One region of the Alteromonas sp. 38 genome, then DNA from elsewhere that is predicted to be linked to it. Evidence: predicted binding sites of a transcription regulator. Region 1 holds the regulator's gene; each other region holds the start of a gene.
The links. The regulator sigma-54, encoded in region 1, starts transcription at its own class of promoters, with help from an activator protein. The targets are predictions, from matches to a motif close to GTTGGCACGNNNNTNGNNT.
Positions count from the first base shown of each region.

Region 2: the regulator sigma-54 is predicted to act here: its motif matches at 3,257-3,275, upstream of FLAVO9R_RS11955 (DUF1328 domain-containing protein).
Region 3: the regulator sigma-54 is predicted to act here: its motif matches at 3,359-3,377, upstream of FLAVO9R_RS19000 (CsbD family protein).
Region 4: the regulator sigma-54 is predicted to act here: its motif matches at 2,182-2,200, upstream of glnA (glutamate--ammonia ligase).

Region 1 covers NZ_LR733300.1:834,190-839,002, reverse strand. Annotated here, with positions in the region: gene kdsC (3-deoxy-manno-octulosonate-8-phosphatase KdsC) at 1-490, shown strand, start outside; gene lptC (LPS export ABC transporter periplasmic protein LptC) at 487-1,065, shown strand; gene lptA (lipopolysaccharide transport periplasmic protein LptA) at 1,034-1,597, shown strand; gene lptB (LPS export ABC transporter ATP-binding protein) at 1,600-2,325, shown strand; gene FLAVO9R_RS03560 (RNA polymerase factor sigma-54) at 2,401-3,885, shown strand; gene hpf (ribosome hibernation promoting factor) at 3,915-4,202, shown strand; gene ptsN (PTS IIA-like nitrogen regulatory protein PtsN) at 4,211-4,654, shown strand; gene rapZ (RNase adapter RapZ) at 4,693-4,813, shown strand, end outside.
Region 2 covers NZ_LR733300.1:2,746,278-2,751,090, reverse strand. Annotated here, with positions in the region: gene FLAVO9R_RS11970 (DUF349 domain-containing protein) at 1-2,522, shown strand, start outside; gene FLAVO9R_RS11965 (hypothetical protein) at 2,524-2,739, shown strand; gene FLAVO9R_RS11960 (hypothetical protein) at 2,790-2,984, opposite strand; gene FLAVO9R_RS11955 (DUF1328 domain-containing protein) at 3,039-3,215, opposite strand; gene yfbR (5'-deoxynucleotidase) at 3,470-4,123, shown strand; gene FLAVO9R_RS11945 (CC0125/CC1285 family lipoprotein) at 4,204-4,755, opposite strand; gene FLAVO9R_RS11940 (hypothetical protein) at 4,786-4,813, opposite strand, start outside.
Region 3 covers NZ_LR733300.1:4,409,203-4,414,015, reverse strand. Annotated here, with positions in the region: gene FLAVO9R_RS19020 (S8 family serine peptidase) at 1-904, opposite strand, end outside; gene FLAVO9R_RS19015 (RNA polymerase sigma factor) at 1,152-1,640, shown strand; gene FLAVO9R_RS19010 (anti-sigma factor) at 1,637-2,485, shown strand; gene FLAVO9R_RS19005 (CC0125/CC1285 family lipoprotein) at 2,475-2,996, shown strand; gene FLAVO9R_RS19000 (CsbD family protein) at 3,111-3,302, opposite strand; gene FLAVO9R_RS18995 (siderophore-interacting protein) at 3,499-4,278, opposite strand; gene FLAVO9R_RS20550 (hypothetical protein) at 4,770-4,813, shown strand, end outside.
Region 4 covers NZ_LR733300.1:3,727,906-3,732,718, forward strand. Annotated here, with positions in the region: gene typA (translational GTPase TypA) at 5-1,834, opposite strand; gene glnA (glutamate--ammonia ligase) at 2,267-3,676, shown strand; gene FLAVO9R_RS16180 (DUF4124 domain-containing protein) at 3,782-4,351, shown strand; gene glnL (nitrogen regulation protein NR(II)) at 4,478-4,813, shown strand, end outside.

The DNA of each region.
Region 1 (4,813 bases):
TCGCTTATTAGTGTGTGATGTAGATGGCGTGTTTTCAGATGGCCGTATTTACCTCGGTAATGCTGGCGAAGAATTAAAAGCATTTCATACCCGCGATGGCTACGGCGTTAAAGCCCTTGTGAATTCTGGGGTAGAGGTAGCAGTCATTACTGGCAGGCGCTCTGCCATTGTCGAAAATAGAATGGAAGCGCTGAATGTTGCGCACATCGTACAGGGTGAAGAAAATAAATCTGACGCACTTGCTGAACTGATGGCTCGCTTATCACTTAAACCCGAGCACGTGGCGGTGGTAGGTGACGATATGCCAGATACGGGCATGTACCCCCACGCAAGCGTAAAAATTGCAGTAAAAGACGCACATCCTACGGTTGCACAACAAGCAAATTGGATCACTACTTTGCCAGGCGGCTTTGGTGCAGTACGCGAAATATGTGACACCCTGCTTCAAGCAAACGATAAGCTTCACGGTATTCAAGGTGCTAGCGTATGAAGGTATTAGGCTTTGACCGGTTAGGCTTAAGTATTTCGGTGTTATTTATATTGGCATCCGCCATGTATATTCCGATTTGGATGGAAGAAGATCCTACCCAGCAAACTGACCAAGGATTGGATGCATTAAAGCCCGCGTACAAAGCAAAAAACTTAACGACCACCTTATATAATCAAGACGGCCAATTAAATCACAAAGTATTTGCGGCATCGATGGAACATTACGACCAATTGGGCTTTGTTTTATTCCAAAAGCCCAGATATACATTATATACCGACGACGCACAGTCACCGTGGGAAGTCACCGCAACAGAAGGTACTTTGTACAATAACGAATTGATACAGCTAGAAAATAATGTCGTTATTGAAAACCAAAGTGTCGATGACTTTGTAAGGACAATACGTACAGCGTTTATAGAGATAAACCTGTACACTAAGCAAATGACATCTGATCAGCCCGTGGAAATACGTGGCTTACAATATGTGATTAACAGCAATGGGTTTAACGCCAACTTGCGTACCCAGGAATACGAGTTAATAGACCATGTACAAACCATTTATTCGCCTAGCCACTAAAGCATTAGCGACCAGCCTCGCTGTTAGCCTTTTCTCTACTGTGGCTTTAGCGGCTGAAAGCGACTTCAACAAACCGATTAAAGTTGACTCTAAATCGCAATTTGTTGACGGTAAAAACAAAACTTCATTGTTTAAAGATGATGTACGAATTACCCAAGGTTCTTTGGTGATAAATGCCGATGAAGTTGAGGTTATTGCCAGCGAAGGAGATGGACGAGAGATATTTGTTGCTCGCGGCAAACCTGCCAGCTACTCGCAAAAATTAGAAGATGGCGCCCCCGTTACCGCCAAAGCCAACGAAATACGCTATGAAGTGGTAAATCGAACTATTTCTTTACAAGGGAATGCAGAGCTACAGCAAGATACCAGCAAAGTACAAGGCGACAAGATTACTTTCGACATGGTCACGGAACAATTGCTTGCAACAGGCGGCGAAGACGGTGAAGGTGGTAGAGTAACTACGGTATTTACGCCTGAGGCAATACGTAAAGCGTCATCGAATAACGAAGGCGATAAGGCGGACGGCAACTAATCATGGCAACGTTGAGCGCACAGAGTCTTGCAAAGGCGTATAAAGCCCGTCAAGTGGTTCGCGATGTAAGCTTATCAGTTTCGACTGGGCAAATCGTTGGATTACTCGGCCCCAATGGTGCCGGTAAAACCACAACTTTTTACATGATTGTAGGCTTAGTACCCCTTGATAAGGGCAAAATCAGTATTGATGACAGCGAATTAACCCATGAGCCCATGCACGAGCGTGCACGACGCGGAATTGGGTATTTACCGCAAGAGGCCTCAATTTTTAGAAAATTGACGGTGTTTGAGAACATCATGGCTATCTTACAGACCCGTAAAGGGTTGAGTTCAGCGGAACAAGAACAAGAAGCCGATGCGCTACTTGATGAATTTAATATCAACCATATACGTAATAGTACGGGTATGAGTTTATCCGGTGGTGAACGTCGCCGGGTAGAAATCGCGCGAGCATTAGCCGCTGATCCGCAATTTATTTTGCTTGATGAGCCATTTGCTGGTGTTGATCCTATATCGGTTAATGATATAAAGAAGATCATTCAACATCTTCGTGACAGAGGAATTGGAATCCTCATCACCGATCACAACGTAAGAGAAACACTGGATGTGTGTGAGAAAGCGTATATTGTGAGCCAAGGCGAACTCATCGCGCAAGGGACAGCAGAACAAGTTTTAAGTAATCAGAAAGTAAGGGATGTATACCTAGGAGAACAATTCAGGCTATAGTTACTGTAACCGAATTGTCATTTTCAGTTTTAAGCACGGGTATATTCACAACAAGAGTTTAAAAATAAGACGTAGATGAAACCATCTTTACAGCTAAAGTTCAGTCAACAACTTACCATGACACCGCAGTTGCAGCAGGCAATCAAGCTGCTGCAGTTGTCTACGCTCGACCTGCAACAAGAGATTCAGGAAGCACTAGACTCAAACCCACTTTTGGAAGTTGAAGAAGGCGGCGATGACCATCCTGTTGAGAAAAACAACATGGACGGCGACGACCCTTCTGTAGAAGCTGCTCCTACTGCATCTAGCGATTCGTTAGAAGCAGGTGACGCGCTTGAAAAGAACGACCTTCCCGATGAACTGCCAATCGACAGTACGTGGGATGAGTATTACTCGGCCTCTTCTGCTCCCGCCCCTGGTCCATCAAATAATGATGACGACCAACTGTTTCAGGGTGAAACCACCGACAATATTCAAGACCACTTGCTATGGCAAATGCGGTTAACCCCGTTTTCGGATACCGACCGCGCCATTGCTACCGCCATTATCGACTCAATCGATGAATCTGGTTACCTGAACGTCCCCATCGAACAGATTTTAGAATCAGTGAATTCTGACGACGTAGAAGAATTGGTGGAAATGGACGAAGTTGAATGTGTACTCAAACGTATTCAAATGTTCGACCCTATCGGTTCAGGTTCGCGTACACCGCAAGAATGTTTGCTTGTACAGCTTCGCCAGTTCTCAGACGATACGCCATGGCTTGCAGAAGCAAGACAACTTATCAATGAGTACTCGGACCTACTTAGCAGCAAAGACTACCGTACGTTAATGCGCAAGAGCCGTTTGAAAGAAGATCAACTTCGCGAAGCCATGCGCTTACTGCAAACGTTGAATCCTCGTCCAGGTAGTGCATTAATTACCAAAGAACCGGAATACGTTATTCCTGATGTTTCGGTAAACAAGAAGAATGGCCGCTGGGTGGTAGAACTTAACCCCGATAGCTTGCCAAAGTTAAGCGTAAATCAGCAATATGCCGCTATGAGCAGACGCTCTAAAAACAGCAGCGATTCGCAATTTATTCGCTCACATATGCAAGAAGCCAAATGGTTTATAAAAAGCCTTGAATCAAGGAACGACACCTTGATGAAAGTAGCAAACTGTATTGTGCAGCAACAAATGGGCTTTTTCGAGCACGGCCCAGAAATGATGAAACCAATGGTGCTAAATGATGTCGCAGAAATGGTAGATATGCATGAATCCACCATCTCACGTGTCACCACGCAAAAATATATGCATACCCCACGTGGCATATTTGAGTTGAAATATTTCTTCTCTAGTCACGTAGCAACGGAATCTGGTGGTGAGTGTTCATCTACCGCTATTCGCGCACTAATTAAAAAGCTTGTGGCTGCGGAAACGCCCAGCAAGCCATTAAGCGATAGCAAGATTGCTCAATTGTTGGCCGAACAAGGCATCAAAGTTGCCCGGCGGACAATAGCAAAATACCGGGAATCATTATCGATTCCGCCGTCAAACCAACGCAAAAGCCTTATTTAAAGGCCTTGATAATTTAAGGAAGACGAAATATGCAAATCAACCTTACCGGTCATCATGTCGAAATTACTGATTCTTTGCGTAGCTATGTCGATACTAAGTTCAGCAAACTAGAGCGTCACTTTGATCACATATCTAATGTGCATGTCATCCTGAACGTCGAAAAACTTAATCAAAAAGCCGAAGCCACCATGCACCTCAGCGGAGCAGAAGTGTTTGCTTCATCACATAACACCGACATGTATGCGGCGATAGACAGCATGATCGACAAGCTCGACAGGCAAGTTATCAAGCATAAGGAAAAGCTGAAAAAGCACTAAATATTAGTATGGAAATTCAAGCCATAGTAAGTTTGGACCGCACCGAGTGTGCGGTTCAATGTAACAGTAAAAAACGTATTCTAGAGATTATTAGCGACATTGCTGCTAAAAATAATCCCGACATCGATCAGGCCACAGTGTTAAATAGCCTACTCGCCCGTGAACGAATGGGAAGTACGGGTATTGGCAATGGTATTGCATTGCCTCACGGTCGATTACCGGGCTTAGAACACGTTATCGCCATTATTGTAACCAGCAACCCTGCCATCGATTTTGATGCGCTTGACGATCAGCCCGTAGATATATTCTTTGCCCTGTTAGTGCCTGAAGAGAAAACAGAAGGTCACTTACAAACACTTGCTACCGTTGCGGGAAAACTAAGTGATAAAGAAACGGTGAAAGCCATTAGGCGGGCCTCCACCAGTGACGACATTATTACGGCTTTAAGCTAATAAAGCACAGCACCATATTTTAAAAGGGAGAAATGCAGGTGAAACTGATTATTATCAGTGGTCGATCCGGTTCGGGAAAATCAGTTGCACTACGTGCCCTTGAAGATTTAGGCTACTATTGCGTAGATAATATTCCGGTTAACCTTCTCCCTACCCTTA
Region 2 (4,813 bases), 1.9 Mb from region 1:
ATGCAGATAACGCACTGCAACAAGCTATTTTGGGCACAATTGAAGATAGTAGTGTGCTACAGAAGCTGGAGAAAAAATGCAGAGATAGTGCTATTCACGCCGCTATAGCTACAAAGCTTCAAGTATTGAAAGCGCAAGCCGAAAAGCCTATTGAATTAATGCGACGCGTTACTCTGTGTTTGTCTAAATATCAAGTGCTGGTTGATAAATCAGATGTTGAAGATATTGACAAGCGCCAAGCTGAATTGTTAAGTGAATATAATGACTTAATGACAGATTCATCGATATTGAGTTCAGACGATAAGACGGCGGTAGACGCTAAATTCGCGCGCATTAGCGAAAAGGTATCTCGTCACTTATCGCGTATTCGACCTGAGTGGGAAGCGCAAAAAGCAGCAAAAGACAAAGCCGAGATTGAAGCCCTTTGTAAGCAGCATTTATCGCATGCTACCACACAAGTTAATTGGCTTTATGGTGAGCGTTTATGTGAGGCTACCCTTGCTGATGTAGCGGTAGTGAATGAATCGGTACGCGCATTAGAAGTAAGCGCAGATCATATGGCTTCAATAGGGGGCAGCGCCAAACTGCTTGAAGAAGTTCGTACTGGAATAGCTTCGTTAAACAAGAGTTTAGAAGCCTTTTCGATGCAACAGCAGTACGGTCAAAAGCTTCTGATTTGCTTGTCTCAGGTGGAATCACTAGCAGAAGAATCTAGGCAACAACAGACGGCAGGCACGCCTTCTGAATCGACAAAAAGTGCACAAGACGATAAAGAGAAAGGGCTAACAGAACAAACTGCTGAATTGCCCGAAGCTGCAAGCACTGATACAACGGAAAGTGTATCTATTGAAGGAGACGCTGTTCAAAATGGCACCCATCAAAATGATGAGGTTAGCCATAAAGCCCCAGAATCAATCGAAGCCGAATTTAAAGCGTTAAGTGAAAAGTATCACGACTTACGCAATGAACTTATTTCAGTACCAAGCGCCATTAATAAGCGCTGGCATGCAGCTTCGCGTGTTTTCAGTCAGAAAAAACAAGCTAAAAAAGCAGAAGTAGATCACGCGCTTCGCCAGTGCAGAAAGCAAATCAGTGTAGTGGATAACTTAATTGCTCAAGGTAAGTACCGCGGGGCTATTACCAAGTTTGAAAAGCTATCTGCAACCTTCGAATCTATGCCTGAAAATGTTAAGAAACAATTGGCTAAGCGTTTTGAGAAAACTGCCGAAGATATCGCTCACCTTGAAGGCTGGCAAGATTATATCGCGGCACCTAGAAAACCTGCACTGGTAGAGGAAGCGCAGACATTAGCTTCAACTCCCGTCGAAGATATAAAACAGCGCGGGGAAGCCATTCGTTATCTACGTCAGCAGTGGCTTTCGCTAGGCGCTGGCAGCGACGATAACACACTACAAAGTGCTTTCGACGCCGCTTTAGAACTTGCGTTTCAGCCTTGTCGCGAACATTACGCTGCATTGGATGCTGAGCGTGAGAAAGCGCTTAAAGCTCGTCAGTCATTAATTGAACAAGTTGCTGCCATCGATTTGTCACAGGACGAAGCGGTGCTGGCTAAACTGTTCGATAGAACCGTTAAGCAGTGGCATGAGTGTGGTCAGGTTGAAAAGCGTGAATACGAGTCGTTAAAGCAACGGTGGAACAAAACCATCAGCCCGCTGCAAACCAAAGTGAACCAGTGGCATGCGATGAATAAAAAAGCGAAGCAGCAACTCGTTGCGCAAGCATCAGCGCTGTTAGCAGAGGAAGATATTGCTAGCGCCACTGAAACCGCGCAGCAGCTTCAACACAGTTGGAAAGCCATAGGCCATGCCGGTAAGCGTGATGAAAGCCGATTGTGGCGTGAGTTTCGCCTAGCAAATGACGCATTGTTCGGTCGCCTAAAAGAACAACGTAAGGCACAGTCATCAGCATTTGATGAAACCTTTAATACCCTTTTTACTCAATTGAATGCTATTGACTCGGAATCTGATGAATCGACGATTGCTACTTCAATACAGGATATCGAATCGCGTGCGAAAGACTTGCCTGGTGCTATGCGTGTAAAACTTGATAAGAAAATAGCCGGTATTCAAAAACAACAGCAAACACGTGCGCAGCAGCGTCATGTGCGTCAAGTACAACAGCGTGCTCAATCGGTTATTTCGGTGTTAAGTGAAAGCTTGCGGGCAGGCGATATTACTAACATCAGTGATGACGACGCTGACATGCTAGGAAAGCGATGGAAGTCTGCACTGTCTAAGCCTACACCTGTTCAACAAAGTCGTCATTGGCTAACCGTGGCGTTAGAAGCCGCTACTGATATACCTAGCCCTAAGAGCGATAGCAGCATGCGAACCAATGTGCAGCTAACCATGATGACAGCGAAACTCGAGAAGGGCGAGAGCCTGTCTCCTGCGCAGTTGTTAGAAGATTGGATTGCGCATGGGAAAGTTGATGACCAAGAAACGCATTTACTTGAACGGGTAGTGAATGTATTGGATAACAATCCAGAGGTAGTTGCTTAAGATGAAAAGCCAAGTTGAATTTGGTTTTGCCAGCGAGATGACGGCGTATCGGTTTATCAACACGGTTAAACACATGGATGTTGATTCGCTTGTCGTGAAGTTTGGCCGCACTGATCGTCACGTGTTGGTATCTTACCGGTATGCGGTAGCTGAATTTGATAGTACGTTATCTGATTTAGACGACTTAGCGCGAGAGCTTGGCGGGGAAGAAGTATAAAAAAAGCTGATGGACAACGTCCATCAGCTTTTTCTGTGATAAAGCGAGTATTAACAGTCTTTATCTTCGGCGTCTGCGCCTTCTTTAACATCTTCACAAGCATCTTCTACCGCGTTGCCTGCATCTGTAACAATCTCGTCTAGCTCTTCGCCTGCATCTTCTGCATTGTTATCACCGCATGCCGCAAGTGTAAGTGCAAATGTACCAGCTGCTAAAAGTTTCAATAATGATTTCTGTGAGATCATGTCCATTCTCCTGTTTCCTAAAAGTATCTAAAAATATCTAAATGTGTGGTAAATCTATGCTCGTGGTGACCGACCGCGTAAGGCATTCGCGACTAGTGAAATCACTAGTAAGGCGATAAACACAAAGAATAAAAATTGTGCGATACCTGTTGCTGCACCTGCGATGCCGCCAAAACCAAAAACTGCTGCAATAATGGCGATAATGAAAAAAGTAATTGCCCAACCTAACATAGCTAAATCCTCTTTTTGCTCCGTTACTGACATAGTTATTAATGCGAACTCCGTGCCTGAATGTTAAGTGCATGATTTATATGTATTTGATATTGAATTTCACTGCTTTTGGCTGGTAATGTCTTCGTCGGCTAAACAAGGTTTACAGAGCATTTGCACTTTTTACATGGCGGGGGGCATAGTAAGCAAGGCAGCATTCCCGATCTGCAAATGCTACTATCAATTTTTACTATCGTTATGCTAAAGGGCGCGAAATGGCAAAAACTCACTCCGCATTTATAGGTTTAATGCAACGGGCAAGAAACGTGAAACGATGGCCTTTAATGGCACAATTTCAAGAAGAAATGTTATCTACACACATCTACGAAGCCTCTATGGTCGCTCACATGCTAGGCGCTATAGCAGCGGATGTGTTCAATGAGGATGTTAACCCCGACCGAGTCGCTGCTATGGCTATTTTCCATGAAGGCAGCGAGATTGCAGGCATGAGTGACATTCCAAGCCCTGTGAAGTACCACGACCCTGAAACTACTGCGGCAATTAAAAAGCTGGAGCGTAGGTTTGAGGCTATGCTGATACAAACCTTACCTGAGCCTTTACAGAAGCGCTACCAGCCTTTAATAGAACAAGATAAAGATGATATTCATGTACGGCTTGCTAAAGCCGCTGACGTGTTATGTGCGTATCTAAAATGTGATTATGAGTTGTCAAAATCCAATTCAGAGTTTTCAAACGCTATGTATGAAATGGAAGTGCAATTGAAACAATACCGAGAGAGGTTTCAGTCAGTAGATTACTTTTGTAAAGTCTTCTTAGAAGATGCCAAGGGGACCTTGGATGAACAAACCAAAGATCTTGATTGGGTGGAGCGAGCCAACACATTGCATTTAGATTCTGAGCAAAGTTAAATAAAGCAATGTGCGTTGTAAACAAAACGACCGCCATTTGGCGGTCATTTCATCAAAAATTATTTCTGTTTGAATCACGCTTACTTAACGTTATCTACTTGGTCAGCGAGAATTTCTGTAACAGACATCGCGTTTTTGCCTAAACTGCCCTGGGTATTGCTCATTCTGACCAGAATGGAGAAGTAAACGTCATTAATCTGTGTCTGCGTTACCGTGTTTTGCCCTTGACCCGGTGCAGGCTGTGCCACCTCGGTACAACCAGACATAGTGCATTGCTGGTTGGTCGCAAATGGTTGGGGTTCATCTGTACTGTGGGTCACTGCTCTGGCCATGACAGGTTTTTTATCAACGTCGGTTTTGACAATAGTTAACCATTCATAATTATGTTTGTTAGCGAGTTCAGCGGCCCGGCGCAATGCGTATTGCTGAATGACATCTGCTGGTGTGCGATCTGTTGCTTTAAATAATACTCGGTATTCATTGTCGGTTAGTTGAACGCTAGAATACCCATAGCCTTCTTTAGTGACCGCAGATTTGTAGGGTGTTGGCGAGGCAACAGGTGTAGTGGTGCAAGCGGTAACAAATAAACTGCATGCTAAAGCCGCTATTTTCATTTTTATTGGTAAGCGCATGGTAATTCCTAGTATTAATTGTAGTGACTATTATTTTAGGAACGAAAGTGCGGTGGTG
Region 3 (4,813 bases), 3.6 Mb from region 1:
CAACTTGCTTGGCGACTAAATAGTTGAGACCATCAATTAATGATAATAAAGTCGCGCCCTGACTAATACTGTTTCGCGTATAAAAGACGCTAGCGTTATAAAGGTGGCTCCCTGCAAGCATGTTATCTGCTAATAAGCCGGCTACTGACGTACCGTGTGCTTGAGTAGTCGGTAACGCTTGTGGAAGAAAAGATTGCTGTTCAATGACAAGGTGTTTCAATAACTCGTGGTTTTGCGCAATGCTGGTATCTATCATTCCTATACGAACAGGCGCTTGGCAAACTTTCGGTTTATCAGTGGGCGTTGTGTTAGCGAGCACGTGTTGGCTGTTATTCTGGCTATCTGGGTTGCCCTTGCTTTGCGCTAAATAAATGTGATTTCGGCCTACCTGAGCTTTTAGAGATTCCGGTAAATTGTTTCTTATTTGAGACAGTTCATCAAGGCTAGTACTTACCTTTAAACGGTAAATCCATTGGCCTATAGCGGTTAAATAGTGAGACGATTCAATGGTGATGTCGGGGTGAGAAAAGTGAGTTCTGTCAGCCTCGCTACCCACAAACAACCACTCTCTTTCCACCGCTAAAAATCCATCAGGGGCTTTTATTTCTTTTAGTACAAGACTGCCTGCAGGCGAAGTGAGGCTAAGGGGAGATGGTACAGTAAATTGTGGGGTAGGTATGTTAGCTAAGGGGCCAAATGTGCTTTCAACGCCTTGTTCTACCTGAGCTTCAAGCACATCTCGCACGGTGCCTACATCGACCGGTACACTATCAATAATAGGTGTAACGGGTTCGATTATTTGACGGCCAATAGTTAGCTGAGCATTGGCATTCGAGCTGGTCACGCTGCCCACTGAAAGTATAAAGCTGCCTACTACGAGCTGACAAAGCGATCTGCACTTCATAATTTTACCTCATTTGCTTTATGGCTGAACCTAAACTGGCATCACACGGCCTAGTGTGCTTTTTACTCACCACGAGTGGTTCACTCAATCCATAAATAAAGCTGGCATAAAACGTGCCCTTATTAATGGATAACCCTTTTCTAGTACTTAGTTAACGTTTGTTGGTGTAAAAAATTCCCTTTTCATGGGAATAAATCACGGCATCAAACGTTAACTAGGTATAAAGCATGATTTCATAGGAAGTTGTATGAAAGAAGAAGTGACTGAACTCGTTCCATCATTGAGAAAATTTGCGTTTTCACTTACCGGAAATATACACGATGCTGATGATTTACTGCAAAATACGATTGAGAAGCTACTGACTAAACCTTTGCCACAAGATGCGACACTGATGGCATGGGCGTTTCGTGTTTGTCGCAACATATGGATTGATGAATATCGTGCGCAAAAAGTGAGGGCAAATGCGGCGGTTAGCCCTGAATTACAGGTGCAGGATGAGGCGCACTTGGATGAAGCGCTTTCAGGTGGCATTACGCTAAAGCAAGTGAGTAAAGCCATGGGGGAATTACCCCCAGAGCAACGAGAGACCTTGTCACTTATTGCTATACAAGGAATGAGCTACGCAGATGCTTCAGAGGTACTTGAGGTGCCTGCTGGGACTATTATGAGCAGACTTGCTAGGGCAAGAAGCAAACTCAGTAATATGCTAAACCCACAACAAGAGGTGGTGTTATGACAATATCTGACGAAATGCTTTGTGCATTTTTAGACGCAGAACTTAGCGATGACGACATGGAACATGTCAGAACTGCTATTGCCAGTGATCTTGCACTGTCAGACCGCTTAGCGTCTTTAGCGCAGGTAGACATGATGGTGAAAGCAGCGGCTGATGCTGCAACGCAAAAACCTTTACCTAATAGCGTAGTGGCATTACTTGCAGATGATGCGACCTCAGAAGCCTATCTTAAGCAAGCGGATTTCGACTCAGACCATGTAAGTGCAAGCCAGGCAAGTGAGAGCATGCCAAGCAATGTTACTTCGTTTAATCGCAAAGCCCAAGACGCTAAACGTAGTGGGAAGTGGAAAGTCCCTTTATCGTTAGCGGCTGGAGTGGCGTTAGTGGCAGGGCTAACCTTGATGCAATCAGAGTATACAGACCCCCTTGACCCTGCTGGCACTTCGTCAACGAATAACCATTGGGCGAATGTATCTACAGCCCTCGATAATAATTTAACGGGTGAGGTGATGGTAACCGATGCGGGCATGGAGATAGTGCCACAACTGTCGTTTATGAATAAACAATCACAGTTGTGCAGACAAGCGCAAATACAAGGTGAAGATGAACTGAATATCATGATTGCGTGTAAAAATGAACAAGGCATTTGGCAACTTCACGCGAGTAAGCTGATGACAGCGGGTCGCAACAAAAGTGAGTATCAAACGGCAAGTGCCAATAAAGTACTTGATGAAGAGATAGATTTGTTAATGGTATCGACGCCATTAAACAGAGAACAAGAGCAGCAAGCTATTAATCATGGATGGCAGTCTAAGACTGCCGAAGGAGTCGTTTATGAAAACTAAATTTATAGCGTTTCTAGCAGTAATGCTAATGGCGGGGTGCGCGAGTCAACCCGATTATCGACAGGCATCTAATGGTGGTTTTGGGTATACCGAAAGTAAATTAAGTGAAACCCAATACCGCGTTCACTTCAAAGGTAGAGGGTCTGATAAGAGTAAGGCTATGGACTATGCCATGTACCGTTCAGCGGAGCTGACCTTACTGAAAGGGTATGATTGGTTTGTAGTAACCGATCGGGAAACCATGGTAGATAAAGAGCGCGTACAAGCATCGCCTCAGGTTGGCTTTAGCCAACGCTATGCACGTGTCACTGAATGTGGTGTCATTACGTGTAGAACGTCTTATCACCCTACAACCCAGTTTGAATCTGGCATCTTCGTAGGCGGCTCGCAAAAGAGCGAAATTGAAAGTATCTTGAATATTGAGATGGGAAAAGGTACACGGCCCACGTCGGCCACCAGTTTTGATGCGAGAGAGATAAGCAACAACTTAAAACCAGATACAGAAACCTGAGGCAAATTCCTGACCCGGAATTTTACCTCTACTGGTTACGTTGTTTTATATATAAAAAAAGCCCCAAATGGGGCTTTTTTTGTACTTCGAGCCATTAAGGCTTAGGTGAAGTGCCTAGTTGAAATGGTTATCCACTTCTTTTTCGGCCTCTTCCCGGCTTTTGCCGTATGCTTGCTGAATTTTACCTACTAATTCTTCACGACGACCATCTATTACGTCTAGGTCATCATCGGTAAGTTTACCCCATTGCTGTTGTACCTTACCTTTCATTTCTTTCCAGTTGCCTTCGATACGATCATTGTTCATATGTTGCTCCTTTAAAAAGAATAACCGAGTGGTTATTGTGAACTGCACTAAATAAGTAGCAATCCCCATTCCAAAGATTAACATCATGAAAAATATAGATTTTTACTGGTTTAGAAGAGGGGGCTATTGCCAGCGCTCTGCATTATTTACAGGGCGCTGAAAGTCATACAGGGTTTTATGTTTCAGCGCGCCCTAGTTAGGCAAGTTGTTGTGCAAAGGCTTCAACATCTTGGCGCTTGTCTATCTTATGCTGGTCTTCACTGCGCCCTTCACGCCAATAGCTGCTAATGTACACTTGGCTGTGGGGCACCTCTTTTTCGTCCTTAAGCCACGAACGAATTTTTCTCATTTGAGAAAATTCACAGGCAACCCATACAGCAGGGGTTCCTTGTTGCCAGTCAATACGCTGCAAGGCGTCAGACAATGTTGCTTCTTTTTTAGATATCCACTGAATCGATACGCCTTCAGGCTTTTCTAACGTGGTAGCATCGGTTTCATGTTCAATAGCTATAACTGCAATGCCTTTAGTATGGCTAGGAAGTGCTTGTAAATAGTTTCTAATACTGGGCAGCGCTGTCATGTCGCCTGCGAAAAGTACCCAGTCATAATTCTCTGCTAACGCTTTACTGCTACCAGGGCCTGCAATAGTTAGCTTGTCACCTTCTTTTGCGCTTAGCGCCCATGCGGCGGCGGGGCCAGTTACTCCATCTTTTGCATGGACTACCATATCAATGGACATTTGTGCTTTTTGTCTATCGAAGCTGTTTATCGTGTAGGTACGCATAGCAACGGGTTTATCTTTGGCAGGCTGAACGACAGGGTCACCATTTAAATCAAAAAGTAACTTAACGTAAGCACCAGGGCGAGTGTCTGGAAAGTCTTCTAATGTAGCGCCGCCAAGGACAATACGTTGCATGTTTGGTGTTATACGGAAAGACTCGATAACTTCAACAACACGAGGTGCGGGTTTAGACATGATTTTCTCCAAATACGACAGTGGATATAGCTTATTTGATAATGGTTCTCATTTCCATTTCTAAGATTGGGATGAAATCTAGCTAATAATTCTGGTTTTTAGAAAAGTAATTTTGAAGCAGGAAGTGGCATTTTATTACAGGCAAAAAGAAAGGGGCTAAAGAGCCCCTTAAGAAAAACACAACATAACTTGGAAAACACATTTACACTTCACAAAGCCAACACACTAAATGACTTCATGTATTAGTAAGAGCGGTGAAATAAAGAAAAGTTCAGCAAAATACAAAAATAAATAAAAAGTTTTTAAAACAGTGATTTTTAGGGCTTCTTTGACCTTAGATATAGTTGTTTAAAAAGAAAAAGTAAGTGCATAAAGTCACAAGCAAAAAAATGCCCGCCAAAGGCGGGCTAAAATCAGAGGTATATAAAAGGCCGGGAAGGGCCTTAGAGGGGAGAGGCACGCTGTCGAGTGACAGCACACTAATAATATCTATGATATTATTAGTGTTCCTCGATATGGCCATTGCTGAAGGCAT
Region 4 (4,813 bases), 2.9 Mb from region 1:
GTGATTACTTTTTCTCGCGTGAAGAACGCTTACGTTCGTTTTCAGTAAGTAACTTCTTACGAATACGAATAGATACAGGCGTAACTTCAACTAATTCGTCTTCATCAATGAACTCAAGCGCTTGCTCAAGCGACATCTTGATAGGCGGAACCAAAGTTTGCGCTTCATCAGTACCAGAGGCACGAACGTTAGTTAACTGCTTACCTTTAAGGGCGTTAACAGTTAAATCGTTATCGCGGCTGTGAATACCGATAACCATACCTTCGTAAACTTCTACACCGTGACCGATAAACAAACGACCACGCTCTTGAAGGTTAAACAAGGCGTTAGTTAGGGCTTTACCGTTAGCGTTAGCAATAAGAACACCGTTCTTACGCTTACCAATGATACCGCCTTTGTATGGGCCATAGTGATCAAACGTATGATAAAGCAAACCTGAACCAGACGTCATCGTCATGAATTCTGTTTGGAAACCAATCAAACCACGGCTAGGAATAACGAAGTCGATACGTACACGGCCTTTACCATCTGGAGACATGTTGGTCATTTCAGCTTTACGCAGACCAAGTTGTTCCATGATAGAGCCCTGATGCGCTTCTTCACAGTCTACCGTTAGTGTTTCAAACGGTTCTTGTGTTTCGCCATTCTCTTCTTTAAGAATAACTTCTGGACGTGATACTGCTAGCTCGTAGCCTTCACGACGCATGTTTTCAATAAGGATACCCAAGTGAAGTTCACCACGGCCTGATACGCGGAATTTATCCGGATCTGGCGTTTCTTCAACACGAAGTGCAACGTTATGTACTAGTTCGTCGTTCAAACGCTCTAGAATGTTACGTGAAGTAACATACTTACCTTCTTTACCAGAAAACGGTGAAGTGTTTACCTGGAAGGTCATAGTAACTGTTGGTTCATCAACAGATAACGGCGTCATCGCTTCTACTTGGTTAACATCACAAATAGTGTCAGAGATTTTAAGCGAACCTAAACCTGTGATTGCGATAATATCGCCAGCGCTTGCACCTTCAACTTCATGACGTGCTAGACCAAGGTAACCATATACAAGGCCAACTTTACCGTTACGCTTCTCACCTTCAGCGGTAACAACAGTAACTTGTTGGTTTGGCTTAACAGTACCGCGTTTAATACGGCCAACACCAATTACACCTACATATGAGTTGTAATCAAGTTGAGAAATTTGCATTTGGAATGCACCAGTGGCATCTGCATCTGGAGGCGATACTTGGTCAACAATCGTTTGGAACAATGCGTTCATGTCTTCAGCTGGCTCGTCGGCGTCTAATGAAGCCCAACCATTTAGTGCTGATGCATATACAACTTGGAAATCTAACTGATCGTCAGTTGCGCCAAGGTTGTCGAACAAATCGAATACTTGATCCATAACCCAATCAGGACGTGCGCCAGGCTTGTCAATTTTGTTGATAACAACAATTGGCTTCAAGCCTTGAGCAAATGCTTTTTGTGTTACGAAACGCGTTTGAGGCATTGGACCTTCTTGCGCATCTACTAGAAGCAACACTGAATCGGCCATTGACATTACACGCTCTACTTCACCACCGAAATCGGCGTGTCCTGGAGTATCTACGATGTTGATACGGTAGTCATTCCAGTTAATAGCAGTGTTTTTCGCTAAGATTGTGATGCCGCGTTCTTTCTCGATGTCATTCGAGTCCATCACGCGCTCTTCTTGCTCACCGCGAGTTTCAAGAGTGCCTGACTGTTGTAACAGTTTATCAACCAAAGTTGTTTTACCGTGGTCAACGTGAGCAATAATAGCAATGTTACGTAATTTATTAATATCAGTGGTATTCATCTAGGGAGCCTGTGTAAATCATTACATGATGTTAAGCATGCATTAGATTTGTTGCAAAAAATGCAGATAGTAAATTTTGCGCGGATTGTACAGAAAAACCACGGCGTTTGCGCACCTTTTTTTTAAAGGGAGGCATGTTTTTCACTATTATAGTCTTTGATTAACGAATTTATTACTTTCGAGCCCTGTTTTCGGTGGTAAGTGAAGACAAGTTAATCTAGGCTAGCTTACGGCTACCTAAATTTAATTTGCACCAAAATATAGCGATTAAGCACCATTTGTGTGCAACACCATTAGTCATTCCGTTATCCTCTTGCTGCTAAGCCAGCAAAATTGGAATCACGATAGATGGCATGAAAATCGCTTTTAGTTTTTCCACTGTTGGGATGAAGCTGATCATTCCGCATTTTTACATTAAACCTGGAGGACACGATGTCAGTAGAAAAGGCATTAGAGCTGATTAAAGAAAGTGAAGCGAAATTTGTTGATTTGCGTTTTACTGATACTAAGGGCAAGGAACAACACGTATCGATTCCTGCCGCTACGGTAGACGAAGAGACATTTGAAGAAGGTAAAATGTTCGATGGTTCTTCAATTGCTGGCTGGAAAGGCATTAACGAATCAGACATGGTACTTATGCCTGATCCTACGAGTGCGGTAATCGACCCATTCGCAGAAGAGACTCAAGTAAATATTCGTTGTGACATCTTAGAGCCTTCTACTATGGAAGGTTACGAGCGTGATCCACGTTCAGTTGCGCGCCGTGCAGAAGAATACCTAAAATCTACCGGCATTGGCGACACTGTATTCTTCGGCCCAGAGCCAGAATTCTTCCTTTTTGACGATGTTAAATTCCACACAGACATGGCCGGCTCTTTCTACAAAATTGATGCTGCTGAAGCAAAATGGAACTCAGGCGCTGATTTTGAAGGCGGAAACATGGGTCACCGTCCTGGTGTTAAAGGCGGTTACTTCCCAGTTCCTCCAGTAGATTCAGCGCACGACATTCGTGCTGCAATGTGTTTAGTAATGGAAGAAATGGGCTTAGTTATTGAAGCACATCACCATGAAGTTGCTACTGCTGGTCAAAACGAAATTGCTTGCGAATTCAACACACTAGTAACGAAAGCAGATGAAATCCAAGTTTATAAGTATGTAGTACATAACGTAGCTCACGCTTATGGCCAAACTGCTACATTCATGCCTAAACCACTTGTAGGTGATAACGGTTCTGGTATGCACTGTCACCAATCAATCGCTAAAGATGGTGTAAACATCTTTGCGGGTGATAAGTATGCTGGTCTTTCTGAAGAAGCGCTTTTCTACATTGGCGGTATTATTAAACACGCTCGTGCAATCAACGCTTTTGCAAACGCATCAACAAACTCTTACAAGCGTTTGGTTCCAGGGTTTGAAGCACCGGTAATGCTTGCATACTCTGCGCGTAACCGTTCTGCATCTATCCGTATTCCATACGTAACGAGCGATAAAGCACGTCGTATCGAAGTACGCTTCCCTGACCCAACAGCTAACCCATACCTTGCTTTCTCAGCAATGCTTATGGCTGGCCTTGACGGTATTAAGAACAAGATCCACCCTGGCGATTCTATGGATAAAGACTTGTACGACTTACCACCAGAAGAAGCGGCAGAAATTCCAACCGTTGCTAGCTCGCTAGAAATGGCACTAGAAGCATTGGATAACGACCGTGAATTCCTTAAAGCTGGTGGCGTTATGACTGACGACATGATTGATGCGTACATCGATCTTAAGTCTGAAGAAGTAACTACGCTTGCCATGACAACTCACCCAGTTGAGTTCGATATGTACTACAGCGTTTAATTAACGCTTAAGTGCTTCAATATACAAAAGCCCGCTTATGCGGGCTTTTTTTTATGCTAAAGCTTTTCTACTATATAAGTAAGAAACTATGAGTGGGTCTCCCTATTGAATATTTATCCCTACATTGTGTTGCTTATGGTGATGGTGTTAACTCCCGGTAAAAGCCATGGGCAAAGCACATCAAATGATCCTGAGGTGTCTACCACCACAAGCTCTCCTGTGTACAAGGTTAAGCAGGCTGACGGCACTATCCTTTATACCGATAGCCCCTCACCGAAAAGCGACACCGTTGAGTTTGATGCTAAAACACAGAATGTAGTGTCCAGTCCATCAACACCTAAACCCGTTCTGGCTCAAACAACTAAATCGAAGAAAGTAGCCTATAAAGTGGTTATAGCCTCTCCGGCCCCTAATGCCACCCTTCGAAACAATGCCGGAAACGTCACCATACGTGCGAACCAACCGACTTCAGTGAAAGCGCCTCGCTATCAATTAATCTTTGATGACGCCCTATTGCAGAGCAATACAACAGGCGTATTTACCTTAAATGGCATAAATCGGGGCGAACATCAGTATAAGGTTGAGCTCACAGACAATAAGGGCAAGACTCTTGCATCCTCCGCACTACAAACGCTGTTTCTGCATCAAGCTTCAGCGTTAATAAATAGCAACTAACGTTCGAAAGTAGCGCAAAGCCCGCACCATAGCGGGGAACAGAAAAAAAGTAACACCAATTCTGTGCCTACAATTTTTGCCGATACGTTACAATGCACCTATATAGTGCAAAGGAGATAAGCTCGGATGCAATCAACCGAGTTAGACACGCAACAATTTTTGAACAGCCTGAATACTGCGCTTGTAATGGTGGACGATAGATTAAATATTGTTTATGCCAACCACGCAGGGGAAGCGCTATTTGAAACAGGTAGAAAGCAACTATGCGGCCATCGTCTTGACGACTTTTTTCTGCCTGGAAATATCGATACCACTCGCTTACGCGCAGCGCTAAGACACGGAGAAGACTTTACCGAAAATGAAATTCGCCTGTGTTTTAGAGATAACCGCAACGTCATGGTTGATTTAACTGTCACGAACTTGCAATTAGAAGAAGGGGCTAGGCTGCTATTTGAAGTAAAA